2 linked regions of the Frondihabitans sp. PAMC 28766 genome follow. The protein of the gene in region 2 interacts with the protein of the main gene of each other region in a pairwise test. Links are inferred from orthologs where the notes say so. Each region holds a gene or a part of one and is shown on either strand. Other genes may lie near its edges.

The links.
Region 1: the proteins of dnaE (region 2) and AX769_RS09310 interact in binary tests that used the Escherichia coli proteins (3 or more experiments, as listed by UniProt). The link is inferred for Frondihabitans sp. PAMC 28766 from one-to-one orthologs.

Annotation. Positions count from the first base shown.
Region 1 is NZ_CP014513.1:1,913,866-1,916,755, reverse strand. The notes cover bases 10-2,830. They hold AX769_RS09310 (aminotransferase class I/II-fold pyridoxal phosphate-dependent enzyme), read left to right. Parts: upstream 10-750; coding sequence 751-1,911; downstream 1,912-2,830. Other genes in these bases: AX769_RS09305 (carbon-nitrogen hydrolase family protein), read right to left, coding at 2,033-2,710; AX769_RS25970 (hypothetical protein), read right to left, coding at 1,908-2,036; AX769_RS09315 (S1C family serine protease), read right to left, coding at 10-647. Also shown: more of AX769_RS09315, read right to left, coding at 1-9. UniProt on the Escherichia coli protein: Shows aminotransferase activity with methionine and histidine as substrates, and to a lesser extent also with phenylalanine.
Region 2 is NZ_CP014513.1:2,494,343-2,498,446, reverse strand. Bases 64-4,098 are described here. They hold dnaE (DNA polymerase III subunit alpha), read right to left. Parts: upstream 3,726-4,098; coding sequence 264-3,725; downstream 64-263. Other genes in these bases: AX769_RS12005 (RluA family pseudouridine synthase), read right to left, coding at 3,877-4,098. Also shown: more of AX769_RS12005, read right to left, coding at 4,099-4,104. UniProt on the Escherichia coli protein: DNA polymerase III is a complex, multichain enzyme responsible for most of the replicative synthesis in bacteria. This DNA polymerase also exhibits 3' to 5' exonuclease activity. The alpha chain is the DNA polymerase catalytic subunit.

The sequences.
Region 1 (2,890 bases), 580 kb from region 2 along the record:
GACGGCGTCGCCTTGGCAGCGACCGCGGTGATGATCGTGGCGTCTTTGTAGTGGCCGATCTCGAGCGAGTTCGAGGCGCCGGTCGCCGTGTTCGACTGCCGCGAGGAGACGATCGCGTAGCCGCCGGTGGCGACCAGGGCACCGATCACCGCGGCGACGACGGCGACGCCGACGAACGCGCCGAGACCCACGCGGCGACGACGCGGCGCAGGAGTCGACCAGCCGGCGCCCTCGGGGTAGCCGTGCGCGTCGGCCTCGACCTGCTGCGCCGCGTCGGGCAGCTCGCCGCGGGCCGCGGCGGCCGACAGGTCGCCGTACGCGGCAGAGTTCTGGCCGGCGTAGGCCGCGTGGTCGAGCGATGCGGGCGCGCGGTGGCCGGCACCAGGATCGGGCAGCGGATCGCCTTGCGAGGCCGCTTCAGATCGCTCGTCGGCGAGACTCTGCGGCGGGGTGCCGGGCAGAGGCGGCACGCCGACTGGCGCCTGCCACTCCTCGGGCCGGGCGTCGCCAGCGGGCTGCTGCGCGTCGCTCGCGGGCTGCTGCGCGTCGCTCGCGGGCTGCTGCGCCTCGCTGCCAGGCTGTACGGGGCCCCCCTCGTGGTTCGAACCGGCGCCGGGAGGAGTGTCGCGTCCAGGGGTGTCAGTCATGGCCGTCATCCTAGGCGTCGGCCATCGGGAGAGGCCGAGAACGCGCAGTACGGTAGGTCGCGTGACTGCACTCGCCCCCTGGGAACGCGCCGCCCGCGGCGCCATGCTGCTCGGCTCCGACGGCCACCTCGCCCCGACGATCTTCGCCGAGATGTCGGCTCTCGCCCAGCGCAGCGGCTCGATCAACCTCGGGCAGGGCTTCCCCGACGAGGACGGACCTCGCGAGGTGCTCGACGCGGCGGTGAAGGCCATCCGCGACGGGGTCAACCAGTATCCGCCCGGGCGAGGCATGCCGATCCTGCTCGAGGCCGTGGCTCGCCACCAGAAGCGCTTCTACGGCATCGACCTCGACCCGGCGACCGAGGTGCTCGTCACCGCGGGCGCCACCGAGGCCCTCGCTGCGACGCTGCTGGCCCTCGTCGAGCCCGGCGACGAGGTGGTCACCCTCGAGCCGTTCTACGACTCGTACGGCGCCGTCATCGGCCTCGCCGACGGCGTCCACCGCACCGTTCCGCTGCGCGGCCCCGACTTCACCGTCGACCCCGACGAGCTGCGCCGAGCCGTCACCGACCGCACCCGCGTGATCCTGCTCAACGACCCGCACAACCCGACAGGCACCGTGCTCGACGCGGCGACGCGCGAGCTCGTCGTCGAGCTCGCCCACCGCCACGACGCGATCATCGTGTCGGACGAGGTCTACGAGCACCTGCTCTTCGATGGTCTGACGCACAGCCCGATCAGCACGCTGCCCGGCGCCCGCGAGCGCAGTGTCACGATCTCGTCGGGAGGTAAGACCTTCTCGACCACAGGATGGAAGATCGGCTGGCTCTCCGCCCCCGCGGCACTCGTGGACCAGATCCTGGCCGTGAAGCAGTTCCTCACCTACGTCAACGGAGCGCCGTTCCAGCCCGCGATCGCCGCCGGGCTCGACCTGCCCGACGGCTATTTCGCCGAGGCCGCCGCCGCCCTCGAGCACAAGCGCGACGTGCTGAGCGCAGGGCTCGTCGCCGCGGGGTTCTCCGTCTCGCGGCCGCACGGCTCGTACTTCGTGGTCGCCGACGCCGCCGGCCTCGGCTACTCCGACGCGGTCGACCTCTGCCGTCGCCTGCCCGAGCTCGCCGGCGTCGTCGGCGTGCCGATCAGCGCGTTCTGCCACGCCGACCTCGCCGCCGAGTACTCGTCGCTCGTCCGCTTCGCCTTCTGCAAGCGCATCGACGTGCTCGAGCGGGCGTCCACCCAGCTCACCGGTCTCCGCTCCCGCTAGAGGGCGTGCGTGCCGAAGCGGCGCAGGGCGAGCGCAGGATTCTGACGGCGAACGGCGTCGAGCCGGTCGCGTCGCACCTCGGCCACCGCGATGCCCTGCTCGTCACCGATCGCGGCGATCGTCACCCCCGACGGGTCGACGATGAGGCTGGTGCCGACGCCGACAGGCGGGTGTGGTCGGCGGCGGCCACGTAGATGGTGTTCTCGATGGCGCGGGCGGTGAGGAGGGTGCGCCAGTGGTGCTCTTTGAGCGGGCCGCGCACCCACTCGGCCGGCAGGAGGACGATCTCGGCGCCGGAGTCGACGAGGATCCTGGTGACCTCGGGGAAGCGCACGTCATAACAGGTCTGCATCCCGACCGTGAAGCCGTCGACGTCGAAGAGCTCGGGTTCGCCGATCGGCCCTTTCACGACCCAGTCCGACTCCGTCTGCCCGAACGCGTCGTACAGGTGCAGCTTGCGGTAGGTCGCGACGACGTCTCCGCTCGGCGCCACGGCGACCAGTGTGTTCGAGAAGCGATCGGTGCCCGTACTCTCGACCAGCCCCGCGACCACGAAGATGCCCAGCCGGGCGGCGAGCGAAGCGATGCCGCGAACGAATGCCCCGTCGAGCGGTTGTGCGGCGGCGACGAACGCCGCCCCCATCTCCGCTTCGAAGAACGACGAGTACTCCGGGAACACGACGACTCGCGCCCCGCGACCCACCGCGCTCTCCGCCATCTCCCCCATCGTGCCGAGGTTCGCCGCAGAGTCGGCCCCCGGCGCGAACTGCGCCACCGCGATGCTCAGGCCTTCGCTCATCCCCTCACCCTATCGACGCCCCGACGAGCGGAGCGGCGCCTCAACGCGCACCACGCGACAACCCGAATGACGAGCTGCCGCAGATCGTCAGGGCAGCCAGCCGGGTAGCGCGTTCTGGTGGGCCGGCGTGACGCGTGCCGAAGTCGGAAACGCGCCGAACGCTCAAGCCGTTGTCATCGC
Region 2 (4,104 bases):
CCCTCCGGCCTGACTCTGGCCGGCTGACTCACGCCCGCAGCCCTCACTACCGCCGCGAGATGGCCCGTCCGACGGATCAGAGCTCGCCGCGCGGTCGGACAGGCCATTTGACACCGTGCCGCGATGCGATCCCGGCCGCGACATCGCGACCACGGTCGCCCCTGGGCTCCGCGAGCGACGAACGTGGCGATTTCACGCAGACGCGAGCGCTGGCCGCGGCCGCCCGTCACTGGCAGTGGCCCCGGATCGCATCAGAGCAGACGCTAGAGCAGACAGCCGGGCCCGAGCAGGCTCTTGAGCTCGCCGTAGAGGTCGGCGGTGATGTCGACCGGCAGCGGGATCTCGAAGGTGCGGGCGTTGTCGCCCTTGAGCAGCCGCAGCCGCACCTCGGTGTCGCCGGCGTGGCGGCCGAGGACAGCGCCGAGCTCGGCGACGACGTCGGTGGTCGCCCGGAACTCGGGCATGCTCAGCACGAGTGGACCGTTGCTGGCGGCGACGCCGAGGTCGGGCATGAAGATGGTCACGGCGTGGAGGTTCTTGCCGTCGTCGCGCACACCGACCCGGCCCTTGAGCACGACCACCGAGTCACCCACGAGCGTCGGCCCGAACTCTTGATAGGTCTTGCCGAGGAACATGACGGAGATCTCGCCCGAGAAGTCTTCGACGGTGATGATGCCGTAGGGGTTGCCCGAATTGCGGGCGACGCGGTGCTGCACGCTCGTGATGAGGCCTGCGACCGTGACGGTCTCGCCGTCGATGGAGTCGTCGGCGGCCGTGATCGTCGAGATCGTCGTCGACGCGTGCTTGGCCAGCGCCAACTCGAGCCCGGCCAGCGGGTGGTCGGAGACGTAGAGGCCGAGCATGTCGCGCTCGAACGCCAACTTGTCGCGCTTCGACCACTCGGGCCGCGGCGGGACCTGCTGCACCTGGGCCGGTTCGTCCCACAGCGAGTCGAAGTCGAAGCCGACCTGGCCGTTGGCCTCGGCTCGTTTCTCGCTGACGGCCGCTTCGACGGCGCCCTCGTGGATCTCGACGAGGGCACGCCTCGTGTCGCCCATCGAGTCGAACGCGCCGGCCTTGACCAGCGACTCGACCGTGCGCTTGTTGGCGACGGGGATCGGCACCTTGCGCAGGAAGTCGTGGAAGGAGGTGAACGCGCTCTCTTTCTGACGGGCGGCGATGATGTGGTCGACGACGTTGAAGCCCACGTTGCGGATCGCGCCCATGCCGAAGCGGATGTCTTCGCCGACGGCGGCGAAGAAGCCGATCGACTCGTTGACGTCGGGCGGCAGCACCTTGATGCCCATGCGGCGGCACTCGTTGAGGTAGAGGCCGAGTTTGTCGCGCGAGTCGCCGACGCTCGTCAGCAGCGCTGCCATGTACTCGGCGGGGTAGTGCGCCTTGAGGTAGGCCGTCCAGTAGGAGACGACGCCGTAGGCGGCCGAGTGCGCCTTGTTGAAGGCGTAGTCGGAGAAGGGCAGCAGGATGTCCCAGATCTTCTGCACGGCGTCGGCCGAGTAGCCGTTGTCGAGCATGCCCTGCTGGAACCCGGCGAACTGCTTGTCGAGCTCGCTCTTCTTCTTCTTGCCCATGGCGCGGCGGAGGATGTCGGCCTGGCCGAGCGAGAAGCCGGCCAGCTTCTGTGCGACGCTCATCACCTGCTCTTGGTAGATGATCAGGCCGTAGGTGCCGCCGAGCACCTCGCGCAGCGGCTCTTCGAGCTCGGGGTGGATCGGCGTGATCTCTTGCAGGCCGTTCTTGCGCAGCGCGTAGTTCGTGTGCGAGTTCGCGCCCATGGGACCCGGGCGATACAGGGCGATGACGGCTGAAATGTCTTCGAAGTTGTCGGGCTTCATCAACCGGAGGAGCCCGCGCATGGGGCCGCCGTCGAGCTGGAAGACGCCCAGCGTGTCGCCGGAGGAGAGCAGATCGTACGCGCCCTTGTCGTCGAGCTCGAGGTCTTCGAGCACGAGGTCGAAGTCGCGGTTCGACTTGATGTTGTCGAGGGCGTCGTTGATGATCGTGAGGTTGCGGAGCCCCAGGAAGTCCATCTTGATCAGGCCGAGCGCCTCGCTGGCCGGATAGTCGAACTGGGTGACGATCTGGCCGTCCTGCTCGCGCTTCATGATCGGGATGATGTCGATCAGCGGGTCGCTCGACATGATCACGCCAGCGGCGTGCACGCCCCACTGGCGTTTCAGGCCTTCGAGCCCGAGCGCCGTGTCGAAGACGGTCTTCGCCTCGGGGTCGCCCTCGACGACGGCCCGGATGTCGCCGGCCTCTTTGTAGCGGGAGTGCTCGCGGTCGAAGATGCCGGTGAGCGGGATGTCCTTGCCCATGATCGCCGGCGGCATCGCCTTGGTCAGCTTCTCACCCATGCCGAACGGGAAGCCGAGCACGCGGGAGGAGTCTTTGAGCGCCTGCTTCGCCTTGATCGTGCCGTAGGTGACGATCTGGGCGACGCGCTCGGAGCCGTACTTGTCGGTCACGTAGTTGATGACCTCGGTGCGGCGGCGGTCGTCGAAGTCGACGTCGAAGTCGGGCATCGAGACGCGGTCGGGGTTGAGGAAGCGCTCGAAGATCAGCCCGTGGCGCAGCGGGTCGAGGTCGGTGATTCGCATGGCGTAGGCGGCCATCGACCCGGCGCCCGAGCCACGGCCCGGCCCCACGCGGATGCCGTTGTCTTTCGACCAGTTGATGAAGTCGGCGACCACCAGGAAGTAGCCGGGGAAGCCCATCTGGCGGATGACGCCGACCTCGTAATCGGCACGCTCGCGCACCTCGTTCGGGATGCCGTCGGGGTAGCGGTAGTCGAGGCCCTTCTCGACCTCTTTGACGAACCAGGTGTCTTCGGTCTCGCCCTCGGGCACGGGATACCGGGGCATGTAGTTGGCCTCGGTGTCGAACTTGACCTCGCAGCGCTCGGCGATCAGGAGCGTGTTGTCGCAGGCCTCGGGGTGGTCGCGGAAGAGATGGCGCATCTGCGCAGCCGTCTTGAGGTAGAACTCGTCGGCGTCGAACTTGAAGCGGTTGGGGTCGGACAGGGTGGAGCCCGACTGGACGCAGAGGAGGGCCGCGTGGCTCGTCGCGTCGTGCTCGTGCGTGTAGTGGAGGTCGTTCGTGGCGACGAGAGGCAGGTCGAGCTGCTTGGCGAGCTTCAGGAGGTCGCCCATGATGCGCTTCTCGATGCCGAGCCCGTGGTCCATGATCTCGGCGAAATAGTTCTCTTTGCCGAAGATGTCGCGGAAGTCGGAAGCCGCCTTCAGCGCCTCGTCGTACTGCCCGAGACGGAGGCGTGTCTGCACCTCGCCGCTGGGGCAACCGGTGGTGGCGATGAGGCCGGAGGAGTATTCGGAGAGCAGCTCGCGGTCCATGCGGGGCTTGAAGTAGTAGCCCTCGAGCGAGGCCTTCGACGACAGGCGGAAGAGGTTGTGCATGCCCTCGGTCGTCTCGGACAGGAGGGTCATGTGCGTGTACGAACCGGCGCCCGACACGTCGTCACGGCCTCCGTCGCCCCACTTGACGCGGGTCTTGTCGGAGCGGTGCGTGCCCGGCGTGATGTAGGCCTCGGTGCCGATGATCGGCTTGAGGCCGGCGGCGGTCGCGGTCTTGTAGAAGTCGAACGCGCCGAACATGTTGCCGTGGTCGGTGACCGCCACGGCGGGCATGCCCTGCTTGACGGCCTCGTCGACCATGGGCGCCACGCGGGCCGCGCCGTCGAGCATCGAGTATTCGCTGTGGACGTGCAGGTGCACGAAGGAATCGGTGCTTGTCGGCAACGGCTCTCCTGTGAAAATCGACCGCTCGAGTAGTGGACTTCTTAGAGACTAACGGCGACCGCCGACACGGCTCGGCGTGTCGCGCGGGTCGGTCGGGTCAGGCGGCCCGAAGCACTTCAAGTGCGAGTTGAAGGTCTGCGGGATACTCCGAGCGGAACGACACCCACTCTCCCGTCGCCGGGTGGTCGAAGCCGAGCTGGACGGCGTGCAGCCACTGCCTCGTGAGGCCGAGACGCGCCGACAGCGTCGGGTCGGCGCCGTACAGCGTGTCGCCGACGCAGGGGTGCCGCTGCGCGGCCATGTGCACCCGGATCTGATGGGTGCG